2 regions of the Thermosynechococcus sp. B1 genome follow, and region 2 is predicted to be linked to the other one. Evidence: riboswitches for the same ligand, from Rfam matches in the RefSeq annotation. Region 2 holds a riboswitch; the other holds the start of a gene.
The links. A riboswitch is a leader RNA that binds a small molecule or an ion and turns the genes downstream of it on or off. The one in region 2 is predicted to bind cobalamin.
Positions count from the first base shown of each region.

Region 1: it holds a riboswitch for cobalamin, as region 2 does, so the genes downstream of both, M0644_RS09130 (sirohydrochlorin chelatase) here and metE (5-methyltetrahydropteroyltriglutamate--homocysteine S-methyltransferase) in region 2, are expected to answer to the same signal.

Region 1 covers NZ_CP096573.1:1,825,997-1,833,536, reverse strand. Annotated here, with positions in the region: gene M0644_RS09150 (NAD-dependent epimerase) at 1-337, shown strand, start outside; gene M0644_RS09145 (polysaccharide biosynthesis tyrosine autokinase) at 355-2,703, shown strand; gene M0644_RS09140 (hypothetical protein) at 2,708-3,151, opposite strand; gene M0644_RS09135 (2-isopropylmalate synthase) at 3,132-4,766, opposite strand; gene M0644_RS09130 (sirohydrochlorin chelatase) at 4,840-5,862, opposite strand; cobalamin riboswitch at 5,895-6,036, opposite strand; gene M0644_RS09125 (peptide ligase PGM1-related protein) at 6,072-7,540, opposite strand, start outside.
Region 2 covers NZ_CP096573.1:919,174-926,713, reverse strand. Annotated here, with positions in the region: gene menA (2-carboxy-1,4-naphthoquinone phytyltransferase) at 1-303, shown strand, start outside; gene M0644_RS04750 (DUF5340 domain-containing protein) at 291-557, opposite strand; gene M0644_RS04745 (GNAT family N-acetyltransferase) at 602-1,216, opposite strand; partial or broken gene M0644_RS04740 (NAD(P)H-dependent oxidoreductase) at 1,280-1,937, opposite strand; gene M0644_RS04735 (His/Gly/Thr/Pro-type tRNA ligase C-terminal domain-containing protein) at 2,066-2,302, opposite strand; gene metE (5-methyltetrahydropteroyltriglutamate--homocysteine S-methyltransferase) at 2,473-4,725, opposite strand; cobalamin riboswitch at 5,016-5,161, opposite strand; gene M0644_RS04725 (SufE family protein) at 5,313-5,756, shown strand; gene M0644_RS04720 (glycosyltransferase) at 5,874-6,656, opposite strand; gene M0644_RS04715 (transposase) at 6,696-7,540, opposite strand, start outside.

The sequences.
Region 1 (7,540 bases), 910 kb from region 2:
TGTCGAGGGGATTCTACGGGTGCTGGATCGACCTGCCACACCCAACCCTTCATGGAGTGGCGAAAATCCTGATCCGGCCACTAGTCTCGCACCTTGGCGTGTTTACAACATTGGTGCCCACCGCCCCGTCGAACTCCTACGGTATATTGAACTTTTAGAAACCTATCTTGGGAAGAAAGCGCAGTTAAATCTTCTGCCTCTGCAACCGGGCGATGTCCCCGATACCTACGCGGATGTGCTCGAACTTAGGGCAGACACAGGCTACGAACCCACAACTCCTGTTGAGATAGGCGTACAGCAATTTGTCCACTGGTATCGTGAGTACTATGGTATCTAACGAGTTGAGTTTGCCCTATGTCGAGTGAAAATAACCATCTGTCGTTGCCCTCTGAAGCCTCTCGGCCAAGTTTGTGGCAGCCGCAGCCAATTGATAAGGTGACCATTGATCAAGTACTTCGCGGGCTGAAGCGGCGTTCAGCAGTTGGCATCTTGGCAGGTGCGCTAGTCTCAATTGGCTTTTTGGGATACTCTTACCTCTTTTTGAGAAGCTATCGACACTCTGTGTTGGTGCAGGTTGAACCTATCCAATCCTCAGGCGCCCGGCCAGGAACATCTTTAGCGTCACTCCGTCAGCTTTCTCCAATATCCCTGCCCCTTTTGTCAGGTGAAACAAAAGGTGATGTGGCAACTTTGGTTCAGGTACTCAATAGCGATATCGTTTTGCGTCCAATTTATGAGAAATTTTTAGTAGCAAATCCTGATCTAGATCCAAAACAATATTCGTATCAATCTTTTATTAGATCCTTAAAAATCCAGCCAGCGAAAGCAACCTCAGGTAAGAGCCTACTAGATCAGTCAGGTCAAAAGATTATAGAAATCCAATTTTCTGCAAAAGAAAAAGAAAAGATAGAATCACTCCTAGGAATTCTTGTTGAAGAATTAAAAAGATTTAGTGAAGAAGAAAAGGAGAACCAAATAGCGGATAATCTGCGCTATGTTAACCAAGAAATTCAGAAGACCCTGAGTCAAATTGACGATCTAGAGGATCAACTTAACCAATTTCGCTTTCAGAATCAGGTAGTACGACCTGACTTAGTTGCTTCCCAGTTGAACTCTGTGAACTCTGGAAGCAGCAATCTTGAAACGTATCTTAGCCTTTTGGATAATTTGATCTCTGCAAGAAATGAAAATAGAGTAAAACTGGAGTCGGCTCAGGCAACGTTTAACTCCCTCGAAGCACAGTTAAGGTTGTCTCCTGCTGAGGCACTTGCTGCCGCCAATCTAGCTGCTTCTCAAAACTATCAGGAGTTGCTAACAAAATTAACAGAAGCAGAAACTAGGCTGGCTGGGGAGCAGGCCAAGCTGAATGAAAACTCACCGACGGTGCAAGCGCTACAGGAAGAAAAGCGACTACTGCTAGAGCAGGCCAGACAGCAAGCTCGACAGATTACGATTAGAAATCAGGATCAAGTTCGTCAACCCGAAACGCTGATTGGTTATCAAAGTGCCGTTTCTGAGTCTCTAATCGCGAAGTACATAGAGACCAGAATTGAGCTTGAAGCGCTGCGGAGGGCGGATGCTGAATTAAGCAACCAAATTCAGACCACTGAGGCAGAGATATCGCGAGTAATACGCCTTGCCAATCCTTACCGCAAGATGGAACAACGTTTTGCAGCAGCACAGGAAGCTCTGAGGTTATTACTGCAAACTCGACAGTCCCTCCAGCTGCAGATTGCGCAACGGGACTTCACATGGCGAGTCCTCTCAGATATTGACAACAAGGAAGAATATCAGGTAACCCCGCGTTTATTACGGGCACTGGTGATAGCCTTAATGCTGGGGGGAGTGTCTGGGCTGCTTTTGGCCCTAATCCTCGATTGGTTGGATGATCGCTTTCTGGAAGTGGAGCAAATTCGCCAACAAACCCCCTTACCGATTCTTGGCGAGATTCCTCTGACGAAGACATTTGATCAATTGGCCTTTAGTCGCCTAGAAACACCGTTGACGCTCTGGGGATTGCAGCACCGTTTGCCGAGTGCCACACCTGCTTTTAGGGAAAGTTTTTACTTCCTGTTGACGCAGCTAGAGTCGTTGGGATTGCCCCGCTCTTTGGCAATAACGGGTACAGTGGGCAAAGAAGGACAAACGACCCTTGCGATTTACCTTGCGGTTGCAGCAGCGGCGATGGGAAAACGGGTCTTACTGGTGGATGCCAATTTGCGTCAGCCCAGCATGCATCAAGGACTTGGCATTCCCAATGTCGCAGGCCTAGGGGAGTTGTTGCAAGGGGAAATGCCTTTTCCCCACTGGTTCAGTCTTTTAGCAAATCGTGCGGAAAGACTCTGGGTACTGACGGCGGGTCAGGTTCAGCAAGAGCCGATGATACTGCTGAGTTCTGCGCGGTGGTTTGATTTCTTGGAGGGCGCTAAGGATACCTTTGACTGCGTGATTCTGGATGTGCCGCCGATTTTGGCTGCTGCGGAGGCGCATCGGGTTCTGGCAGCGGTGGAGCGGGCCCTCTTGGTTGTGCGCTTAAAGAAAACGCGACGCGAAGCCTTTGCTCAGGCCCTGCAGGCTTGCGATCTGAGCTTACAGCAAAAGCTGCTTGGGATTGTCGTCAATGGTGTAGCTGTCAACCACCGAGATTTCAGAGGTTATCAGAACAGTGCTGCTGAGTCAGCGGTGGCACCCCTCTCTATCTAAGGTTTCACATCTCCCTTTCGGGGGACAAAATAGCCATTAAAACAGGCCCAAAGAGTAGGGCATGGGCAGCTAAGGTGAGGCCTGTCCAAAGCAGGGGAAACCAGCGCCAAACTCCTGCTTCTAGGGGCGGAAACAGGGCATAGGCTAGCCCGATGAGTGTCGGCGGTAAAATGATGAGCAAAATAGCTAACACAAGGGCAACAACGGTGACCTGAGAAGAGGGGCGGTGGAGCGATCGCCAGCCTGTACCTGTCCACTGCCAGCGAAAAGCGATCGCCCCATCTTCAAGGCGAGCCGTTTGGCGCTCAGGATCAAGGGTAAAAATGTGGCGGCAAAAGTTACAGGCATGGGTTTCCATGAGCACCATGGGGACAATTTGGCCATGGCGGCAAATAGGGCAGGGGTAGATGCCATGGCGCTCAAGGGGCTTAGGGAGTGGTTCCACCATGAACCTCAGCGGTCTGGGGGTGGAGGCGTTGTTGCTGGAGCCCGCGATAGAGACGATTGAGGGCATTCATATAGGCATGAGCCGAAGCAACAATAATATCCGTATTGGCGGCATGGCCCGAGTAAATGCGATCCCCGTGTTGCAGGCGAATGGTCACCTCGCCGATGGCATCAATTCCCGCAGTCACTGACTGCACGGAATACTCAATGAGGCGATTGGGAATTTGCACCACGCGGTTAATGGCACGATAGACGGCATCCACAGGGCCTGTGCCAATGGCGGCATCTGTCAGCTCCTCACCACTGGGCAGACGGATGGTTACGGTGGCGGTGGGGCGGGCGCGATCGCCACAGGAGACCTGCACAAATTCCAGCTGGTAGCCTTGAACATCAATGGCTTGGGTTTCATCTTTAACAATAGCTTCCAAATCCCAGTCGGTGATTTCTTTTTTCTTATCGGCCAGATCCTTGAAGCGCAAAAACGCCTTGTTGAGTTCCGTTTCACTGAGTTCAAAGCCCAGCTCGCGCAGGCGGGTGGCAAAGGCATTGCGACCAGAGAGTTTGCCCAAAACAATTTGATTGTCGGCTAGGCCAATGAGCTGGGCGTCCATGATTTCATAGGTTTGCTTGTGCTTGAGGACGCCATCTTGGTGAATGCCTGATTGGTGAGCAAAGGCGTTGGCACCGACGATCGCCTTATTGGGCTGAATCAGCATGCCCGTTAGATTTGAAACCAAGCGGGAGGTTTTGTAAATTTCGCGGGTGTTGATATTGGTCAGGGGTGCTTCTGATTCAGGGGGACGGCCAAGGAAGGGGTTAAAATACTGCCGCCGCACATAGAGAGCCATCACCAATTCCTCAAGGGCAGCATTGCCGGCGCGCTCCCCAATGCCGTTAACCGTACACTCCAGTTGCCGTGCCCCATTTTTCACAGCCTCAAGGAAGTTGGCAACGGCCAAGCCTAGGTCGTTGTGACCATGGACTGAAATGACGGCACGATCAATATTCGGCACGTTTTCCTTGATGCCTTTGATCAGGGCACCAAATTCGGCGGGGGTGGTGTACCCCACGGTGTCGGGAATGTTAATTGTTGTGGCACCGGCGTCAATCACCCGCTCCAAAACTTGATAGAGAAACTCAGGATCCGAACGCCCGGCATCCTCAGGGGAAAACTCAACATCATCCACAAAGGACTTGGCATAGGCCACCATTTCTGGGGCAATTTCCAGTACCTCAGCGCGGGTTTTCTTCAGTTTGTACTCTAGGTGAATGTCCGAGGTGGCAATGAAAGTGTGAATGCGGGGATAGTAGGCGGGTTTGAGGGCTTTTGCGGCGGCTTCAATATCTTGGCGGGTGGCACGAGCCAAGCCACAGATCACAGGCCCTGTTTCGGTGCCCACGGTTTCGGCAATCCGCTGTACGGCTTCAAAGTCGCCGGGACTGGCAAAGGGAAAGCCTGCTTCAATAATATCCACCCCCAGTCGCGCCAGTTGACGGGCGATCGTGAGTTTTTCATCCACATTCAGCGAGGCACCCGGCGACTGTTCACCGTCCCGCAGTGTGGTATCAAAAATCAACACCCGATCAACGGTCTGGGGAGGATATTTAATGCGCATAGACAAGCCCCATTCAAGCTTGAGAAAGAGTAGCAATTATTTCTACTCTAACATTTTCGCTGGGAAGCAATGTCTAGGGAACTTGCCAAATGCGTTGGTGATAACTGGGCAAGTGATCCAAGTCCACGGTTGATCCATGGTGATGGTGATGCCCCCCGTGATCATGGCTGTGGGAGGGGTGCTCATGATCCTGATGATGGTGGTGATGATGGCTATGGCCTGCCACCAAACGGAATTTGCAGGCTTCACAGTTCATGGCCACCTGCCCCGTATGGGTTTCAATTTCCCGCTGCCGCGTGAGATAAAATAGTTGCGGATGCAGGCCAATTTCCGGTAGGTTCACGTATTCAACACTGGGATAGGCAGCTTGGGCTTCTGCGGTAAGGGTATAGATTTTCTTGACTAATGCCCCTGTAAACATGAAGTGGGGCAAAACAATCACGCGGCGGGGCTGGTAAAGATTCGCCCGCCCAAATCCTTCGGGTAGGCGGGGATGGGTAATGCCAATAAAGCAGACCTCAACGGTTTTGTAGCCACTGCCTTCCCAGAGCATGCGGGCTAGCTTAAAGACATCGCCATTGGCATCGGGATCACTGGAGCCGCGTCCCACCACTAGGAGAACGGTTTCTTCGCGGCCAATGCCTTGGGGATTAAATTCTGGTGAGTCCAAGCGTTCAAGGCGCGATCGCCACAGGGTTAAAATTTCGGGGGCAATGCCATAGTGGCGGCCATAGTGATAGCGCAATTGCGGAAACGCCCGCCGTGCCCAATCCAACTCATTGGTGACATCAAACTTATTGTGGCGAGCAGCAAAGAGTAAAACTGGCAGCACTGACAAGTCTGTATGGCCTGCGGCAGCACACTGGCTGAGCACTTCAAAAATCGAGGGTTCCGTTAACTCCAGAAAACAGGGAAAAACAGGCCGGCAGGGATCCAGTTGATAATAGGCTTGGGCAAAGTCCAAAAATGCTTGGCGACCTTCCGGATCGCGCGTCCCATGACCGACGAGTAAAAGCGGTCGAGATTGGGGGAGAGGGGGTAAATCGAGGCTAAAACCGAGGGGATTGAGAATGGAATCGTTGAGCGTAACAACCACGTTGAAACTCCATGCCCGTGCGACGCAGGCAAACAGAGTGAACCACAGCAAGTAGGCATTCTGGCTGAGGGGGGTTCCCCATCACAGCTGCGGCACAGCACCAGACTTGCACTGGATTTTCCCTACAGGCTGCTCTTCACAGTGAACGTTGCCAATTGTAACGAGATTCTCAGACCCCTGTCTATGCGGGGGGTGGGCACATTAGGGACTTATAGCGCCGCAGCATCGAGAACGCCAATGGTTTGGTTGTAGATGGCTTGGGCTTCTTCGGGGGTGTTGCCAATGCTGACGAGACCCAGCTTACCAAATTCCGAGAGTGCCCCCATGAGGTGAAAGACAGTGCCCGTTTCGGTGCTGGAATCAAAGTGGAGATGGTAGCGGGCAATCATATCTAAGAGATCATTGGGCAGGAGGCCGCGATAGTGGGGTTGGCAGAGGTTATCGGAGGCAATGTAATACTTGGGACGGCGGTGCTTGCTGTAAAACAGTCCAGAGGCTAGCTCATAGTGGCCATCGGTGAGGAATTTTAAGGTCATGAAGGGGTGCGTGGTACCACCCTTGCGCAGGTTAATTTCAATGGCGTAAAGCTCCCACCCTGCTGTTGTCTGGGTGGCAACAACGTCCACACCAAAACAGCCGATCACCCCCTGCTGTGCTAAGTACGTCCCTACCTTTTGCCCCAATTCTTGGAGTTGTTGGCGATAATCGGCATGGGCAGGAAATTCACAGCCAATGAAAATTTGACCTGTGGGGGCATTGAGTAACTGCTCATGGGTGGAGACAATTTCAACACTGCCTTTGGGGGTAATGCAGCCTTGGACACTGGGCGATCGCTTGACAGCACCTTCCACAAAGGCTTCGACAATCCCCCCCAGATCCATAAATCGCTGCCGATAGGAGAGCCAAGTTTCATTAGGCGCCTGAAAGACCATCTCCTCTAGGCTATTTTCAATCCGTTGTAGATGATCGGGGGTGTGTGGGCTGCCAAGGGGGCGCAGTGGGCGCAGATCAAGAAGAGCATTGCCTTCTCCGGAAAAAGCCTCATTGAGTTTCACCACTACCCGTTGCAGTTCAGGAGATTTCTCTTGGAGGTGAGCGATCGCGCGCACCAGTTCCGGTACCCTCTGCAAAAAACCGCTGCCCATCGGATGGGGAATGCCTGCAGCCGCAAAAAGTTCCCGACTGCCCGCCTTGGTTCCCCAGTAGAGGAGGTCGGGATCCGTCGAGTAGAGGGGAATGCCTAAGCGTACCGCCAGTTCCCGCTCCAAAGGGGTGGAGTTAAAACACACCATGTAGGCTTGGTTGGGACGCAGGGCTTGACGAATACGCTCCAAAAGGCGAGGCCGCTCTAAAATTTTCGCAGTCAAGGGTTTATCGGAGCGATCGTAGGTGGCCAGCAGCAGCAGGCGATCGCGGGCATGGGAACTGGGTACGCCGGGGAGTAAATCCAGATAATAGTCAATAATGCTGGGGTGCAGCGGCTGGGACGTCACGTAGATCATGCGGGTACGCGGATTCCGCAACTGGATCAGCGTATAGAGTTGCCGCTCCTCGTAGTGGGTGTAGCCGGTGATCTTGGCCAGCTCCGGTTGGGGAAAGCTCAGGGAAGGCACCACCACAATATCGCGCTCAATACCGCCGGGACCCTTGGGCAGTTCAGGAATAAACGTTTCTGTCC
Region 2 (7,540 bases):
GTGGCCGATGATCTAGCCGCTGGCAAACGTTCGCCGGTCGTGCGCCTAGGGACGGCTCGCAGTGCTCAACTGGTCTATGGCGCCTGTGGCGTCTTTTATGCTCTCTTAGTGGCCGCTGTCCTCTGGGGAATGCTGCCGTGGCCAACACTGCTGGCTTTGAGTTCACTGCCTTGGGCGATTTATTTGTGTCAGCGGATGGCGCAATTTCACAGTGTCCCTGAGCAGATCAAGAACTCGAAATTTATTGCGGTGCAACTGCACTTTTGGAGTAGCTTGCTCTTGGGATTGGGTTACTTGCTCTGAGCTGGGGGGCGATCGCGATTCAGCGACCATTGGTACTCCACAGTGCCACCCCTCAATTGCCATTCCTCCTCAAACTGCTTTTGTAGCCGCAGGGCTTTGCGTAGATGAATAGCAGCGCTATGGAGTTGCTGGTAACCACTGGAGTGGGGAGGGAGGGCGGGCAACGAGACCTGTTCCAAAATTTGCAGCACTAGCTCGTAATGGATGTGGGCAGGAACAGGAATCTCATCTGAGGGGGCAGAAGAAAGAGTCACCAAGGCAGACACCTCCAAGGAACGACTATCTAGATTTCAGCTTTCTAGCGGCGGCGGGGACGGCGATAGGTCAACCGCTCGGAGCGATCGCGCTCGTAGGCAATCAGCCGGCCATAGATTTCGTGCTTGGTTAAGTTTAACGAAAAAAAGACATGCCGCCGCGGATTGCCAAAACCCTTACGGGTAAAAAACTTTACTGCGGGCGTGTTGGCCGGATCGGTATCCACCAGCATAAATCGCGCCCCCTCCTCAATCATCCGCTCGATGAGCTTATCCACCAGCTTATCGGCAATGCCCCGCCGCTGATAGTGGGGATGCACCCCCAGCCAGTTAATGTAGCCATACACCCATGGGGCTTTGCTAATAATGGTGCCCAAGATGAACCCGACCACCTGAGAATCCGCCTCGGCCACCAGACAGTATTCGGGATCGGTGTTATAGAAACCAATGACCTCCCACTCATCCCAGATGCGATAGAGCGAGGGATACAGATCACTGGTGAAGAGTTCCTCGCCAAGGTGAAACACGGGGGCAATGTCATCAATGCCCATCTCGCGAATAATGATGTTAGTGGGTTCAGAGCGCTCTTCTTCTTTGGCGGGAACGATTTCTAAATCAACTAAATTGTGGTCAATGGGATCATCGGTGTGCAAAGACATACAAAGGCGAGTACCGAGCTATTTCTAGCTTAGCCTATGTCCAGCGGGGTCAATTCGTGAACCTTAGCGCACTTCCACGACTGCCTCTAGGGGATAGCGTACCTTGGGCAAAGTCGCATAGTTGTCATCGGCCGCTCGATAGCCCGCTGCACATAGAACGACGGCATGATAACCTTGGGTAGGTAGACCGAGAAGGCGATCATATTCTTGGGGCAAGAAACCCTCCATCGGGCAGGTGTCAATGCCCAGCAGCGCCGCCGTCACCATAAACTGACCCAAAGCAATATAGACTTGGCGGGTTGACCATTCATCAACATTGAGGGGGTAGGGGGGTGAGTGCAAAAAGCCCTTGACCAAGTCCCCATACTTTTGCAGATTTTCCACTGCGGTTTGGTGGACTTCCGCTTGCCGTGCAAGGTAGCGATCAACGTCCGTAGCATTGAGATTGGTTTTAATGGCAAATACCACTAAGTGGGAGGCATCCACCACCTGTCGTTGATTCCAAGTGTGGGGGAGCAGGGCTTGGCGTAGCTCAGGCGTCTCAATGACGTAAAACTTCCACGGTTGCAGGCCAAAGGAAGAAGGAGCCAGTACCAGACTTTGTAGAAGTGTTTGCCACAGATCCGCAGGAATTTTGCGATTGGGGTCAAATTTCATTCGTGGCGTAGCGCCATTGCAGTTGTTGCAAAACCGTTGTTGGTGAAATCGGTGCTTCAGTCATTCTGTTCCCTAGAGAATTGATTAGAGCGATTACCCGAAGGGTACGCTACGCGATCGCGAGAACCACTCGCCGCTCATTTTGACAAACTATTAAAGGCGAGGTCAACTGCCCTGTAGATCAATTGCCCACTATTGCCACTGAATATCGGCATCCATCGCAGTCATGGCAGAGGTGAGTTTTTCAACCAGTTCCTTAACAGGGAAAGCGCCGACATCTCCCGCTGCACGGATGCGGATACTCACAGTCTCGCTTTCGACTTCCTTGGCACCCACAATGCCCATCACAGGAATTCTCTGGGTTTCAGCATTGCGGATTTGTTGACCTAGCGATCGCCCGTACGATTCACACTCATGCGGATATCCCATCAGCCGAGGATCAGGTGCCCCTACCAATCATGGAGCAGGTCTTTAGGCATGGGGCAGCCTTCTTACAAGCATTGCCCCGCTAATCGCAGGAATGGAAACGCAGTTTTGAGTGGTGGAAAAATCCTGCGATTTTAAGGGGGCAACGGTGCGCTGGCAGCAACAACAGATCCTCAGTTGGTAAGACGAGCCCCTCGCAATTGCTGGGCGGCGGCCACCATGTTTTTCAGTGAGGGAATTACTTCCTCCCAGCGACGGGTTTTCAGACCGCAGTCTGGGTTAACCCAAATCTGGTCACTGGGTAGATGGGCGATCGCAGTCTCCAGCTGCTGAACCATCTGCTCAACAGTGGGAACTGCCGGACTATGAACATCATAAACACCATTGCCCACCTGCTTTTGATAGCCGGCATCAGTAATTTCAAACAGCGTTTCATTGTTACTGCGGCTATTTTCAATGGACAACACATCTGCATCTAGGCGCTCGATATGTTGAATAATGTCGCCAAACTCTGAATAGCACATGTGGGTATGAATTTGGGTTTCTGGCTTAGCCACACCAGCCGCCAACCGAAACGCATCGACAGCCCAAGCCAAGTACTCCTGCCAACGTTCCGGCTTGAGGGGTAATCCTTCCCGTAAAGCGGGTTCATCAATCTGGATAATCTTTGCCCCAGCAGCTTCTAAATCGGCCACTTCATCCCGTAGAGCCAAGGCAATCTGCATCGCCTGTTCGCTACGCGGAATATCGGTGCGGGTAAAGGACCAGTTAATCATGGTCACAGGGCCCGTCAGCATGCCCTTGACGATTTTCTGGGTCAACGATTGCGCCACCTTAAACTCTCGCACCGTCATTGGCTCGGTTCGCGCTACATCCCCATAAATAATGGGTGGACGCACACAGCGACTGCCATAGCTTTGCACCCAGCCGTGTTCAGTAAAGGCAAAACCAGTGAGCTTCTGGCCAAAGAATTCCACCATGTCGGTGCGTTCAAACTCACCATGCACCAATACATCTAGGCCAATTTCTTCCTGCAATCGAATGCATTTGGCAATTTCAGCATCAATTGCTGCTTGGTACTCCGCAAGGGTAATTTCTCCGCGCTTGAGCTTCACCCGCAATTGCCGCACTTCTGGGGTTTGCGGAAAAGAACCAATGGTAGTTGTCGGAAAGAGCGGTAAGGTGGGCTGCAGTTGGCGGCGTTGTTCATAGGGCATAGCCCGTTTCAGATCGTTGACGGTTAAATTGCGCAACCGCTGTTGTACCACTGGATTCACAGGCCTAAATTCCTTAAAGGCCTGCCACTGGGCTTCAATCTCTGCCAATTGGGGGTGCTGGGCAAGGGCTTTGGGACTCTCCTGCAGCGTCTGTGCCAATAGCACCACCTCATCCAACTTTTGTTCGGCAAAACTCAACACCCGCCGCAATGGCTCTGGTAACTTCACTTCTCGTGCTGCATCGTAGGGGACAAATTGTAAAGAGGCTGAGGGGTGCAACCGGATATTAGTTGTGATACCCTGAATCGCTGCTAAGGTTGACACGACAGGTTCTGGGCAAATTTTCCAAATGTTTCGGGCATCCACAATACCCACTCCCAGCTGTTTATCCGCAGGGAAACCATACTGCTGCAATAATGCCAAGTTCTGCCCACGGGTAAAATCTAGACTAATGCCGGCTACGGGCAACGTCACCACCCAAGGATAGGCAGCGCCGAGATCATCAAAGTAGGTCACTAGGTAAATCGGCAAGCCAACTTGACAGAGCGCATCAAATGTTGATTCATACAATTCCCTGAAGTTGTTGGTGTCCCCAAAAACCAAGGCAGGTTCGTGGATTTGTACCTCAACCACCCCTAGGTTCTTCAATTCAGCCAACAGGATAAGATAGCGCTCCACTAGGCAAGACAACGCTTCCTCTAGATTCATCTGCAGCCGACTCAGCCGTAGCAGGGTTAAAGGCCCTAGCACCATGGGAACGGCGCGATCGCCCAAGACCCTTTGGGCACGACCGATGATCCCCAGAAAATCACTAAAGTCCGCTGCCTGAAGAGGCTGACTCATTTCGGGAACCAAGTAGTGATAGTTGGTGTCAAACCATTTGGTCATCTCAAGGGCTGGAATTCCCTCTCGACCGCGAGCCATTGCAAAGTATTGCTCCAACCCTGTAAAGGCTTGATACCGCTGTGGGATGAGGCCGAGGCGGACACTCCAGTCGAGAACGGGATCGTAAAAACTGGTATCGCCAACGCCAATGCGATCAATGCCAGCCTGCAGTTGCGTTTGCCAATTTGCCAATTCAATCTCTTGAACTGTTTGTAGCAAATTTTCTTGATTGTATTTGCCATTCCAAAAGGCTTCCAATGCCTTTTTCAGCTCACGATTTTTACCAATGCGGGGGTAGCCTAGCGTTGCAGTTTGAATGGTCATTGTTGCAGTACCCTGAGTTTTGACAGTTCTCTCAATAGACAATGAAAGCTGGCTGTTTTCAGTCCAACAAGCAGTGCACTTCCAGTATCATCAGCAGAACCTAGCGTGGGTCACTGCAAGAGGAGCCCTTGTCTAGGTGCTTGTAGGTACTTGAAAATCTCCAAAATCACTTGTGCTACAGTAACGGCAGGAACCTTGCCAGAAAAGGGCGGTAGGGGGGGTCTTTATCTAGGCAAATTAATGAAAATTGAAGCATGAAGAACATCATCTGTACCTCGCAGATGTTGGCATAACGACATTCACAACTCGGCGGGCATTCTGACTGAGAGAGTAGTGCCTCTCATCACAGCTGCGGGACAGCGGCAGATTTGCACTGCACTTTCCCCCTTGCGTCTGATGGCTGATCCCCACCAGAACCGAGTGAGTACATTCAAGGCTAACACAAGTTATGAGTTAAGGGTAAGAGCACGGCGGTCTATTGGTATGAAAAGCTGCCCCTAGGTTGACTGCTGCCGTTATTGTGCAACTGCTGAGGCTAAAATGAGAAATAGTTATCATTTTTCTCAGCAGCGTTCTTCTAGGTAAATATGCCCTCCGCCTGCCAGCCTTTACCGGCTTCCCTCGATCGCATTGTTCAGCGGTTCCAACAGATCTCAGATCCAAAGCGGCGCTATGAATACCTGCTGAGCTTTGCAAAGCGCCTGCCGCCATTTCCTGAGGAGCAGAAGGTCGCCGCCAACCGCGTGCCCGGCTGTCTCTCCCAAGTGTACGTGACAGCCTCTTTAGAGCAGGGCAAGGTGATTTTTCAGGGGGATTCTGACGCTCAAGTGACGAAGGGATTAGTGGGGCTATTGGTTGAAGGGTTGAGTGGGTTGACACCTGCAGAAATCCTGCAGTTAAAACCTGACTTTATTCAGCAAACCGGACTAAATGTCAGCTTAACCCCCTCGCGAGCCAATGGCTTTTACAACATTTTTCGAACGATGAAAGCCCTAGCGTATCACTTGGCCGAGACTTCGTGTCACACTTAAAGCCTCAGCTGATGGGACTACAGCAGCAAAAGCTGGACTGGTTGCTAGAGAACACCTTTACGAAGGAGGATAATCCCTTAGTTGTAGGATGACGCAGCAATCCCCGCAACGGGGACATTAAGCTTCGTTTAAGGATTTAACACTTCTGCTTGTACCCCATATTAGAGAAGGTATGTACTTAGGAATAACAACTCGAATAAATAAAGCACAAATAAGAATTAATATTTGTAAAAGCAAGTTTTCTCCAGTTTCTACCTGTAAACGGAAGAAATCACATAAAACTGATAATTTATCAGTTGATGAAATACCGCCAAGCATAAATTCTCCGGCAATAAAATCGCATCCGTGAAACTTACAGCCATTTTGAATAGCAGTTTTGATAAAGAAGGAGTCTGCGCCAACTGGAAATCTATAGGAATAGTATCCTAGTTGCCTATGAAGATCGGTTTTAATTAGAGTACCAACAGCATGGGAAGATATGTAGGCTCCGGCTGAAAGCAACCACGGTCTTCCCTTATTAGGGCGCCTTAATCGTTTACCTAACCACACATGTGCTGATAGTATATCTGCTTTCGTAGAGCAAGCAGCTTTTCTAAACAACTCTATTGCATTCTGTTCTAGTACATCTCCAGCACCTAAAACAAGATAATAATCTCCACTTGCAATTTTAAGTGATTTATTGATCGCATGATATAAACTAAAATCTGGTTCTGAGATAATTTTGATATTTAAGCCCTTTGTAGACTGAATAATACTAATGGTATTATCAGTTGAAGCACCATCTCCAATAATCCATTCAAAGTTTTTATCCGTTTGATCTTGAAGGCTTTTAATGGTTCGAGTAATCGTATCTTCGACATTGAGAGTTGCCGTAATAATTGATATAAAAGGATAGGTCATAATGCAGAAGTGTTGAATTCTGCAACAAAACTTAACATTTTAAGTGACCAGTAGCTCTGGCTGCCAATCAAAGCTCCAATGCACTATTGAGCAGCGACGACTGAGTTCCAGTTGCAAATATCGCAATTTGTCTAATAGCTTCTTCCCAAAGTATTCAGGTATCTCCACCAGCTCTAAAATTAAATAGGCAATTAAAACCATATAAATCTGATTTATCACCCCGTTCAAACTCTTCGTAATCAACTTGTCTAATGATAAATGCATCTTCAGAAATTTCCATAGGTTCTCAATCGCCCACCGATGCCGATATAACTCACTCACTTCCTCATCACTCAGCTCCTTTAGATTTGTCGCTATACGAAACTCCGTTTGATTCTCGTCAAAAAATTGAACCACGCGATATCTCTCATGATTGAGCTTCATTCTCATGTTATTCTTGATACGTACAACAAATGGGCACTTCCTCTCACTTAGTCGCTCTAAAAATTGCCAGCTCGCAAACCCTCTATCCATGATTACAACAGCATTCTCAGGGATCATTTCTAGAATCTCCTCTTGAAAGCTCAGGTCATGTCTCTCCCCAAAAGAAATCACCGCTTTACCCATGATGTTCTCTGTTAAATCAAATCCCGTAAGTAACTTCACTTGATGATATTTATAGAACCAAAAGAGTTTACTGGTCAGGGTAATGATGGTTGAATCGATAGGAAACAGCGTCATGCTTGAAGTACGATGTCTCTTTTGAGCTTGAGACATCAGTTGAGTGTAAATCCCCTCAAATAAGCTGGTTGTCCGAGTTTTGTTGGCTTTGGAAAACGTGGACATATCCACTGTAATCCCTGCATGATTCAAGCGATAAAATAAGGCTCTCATACTGGTTAACC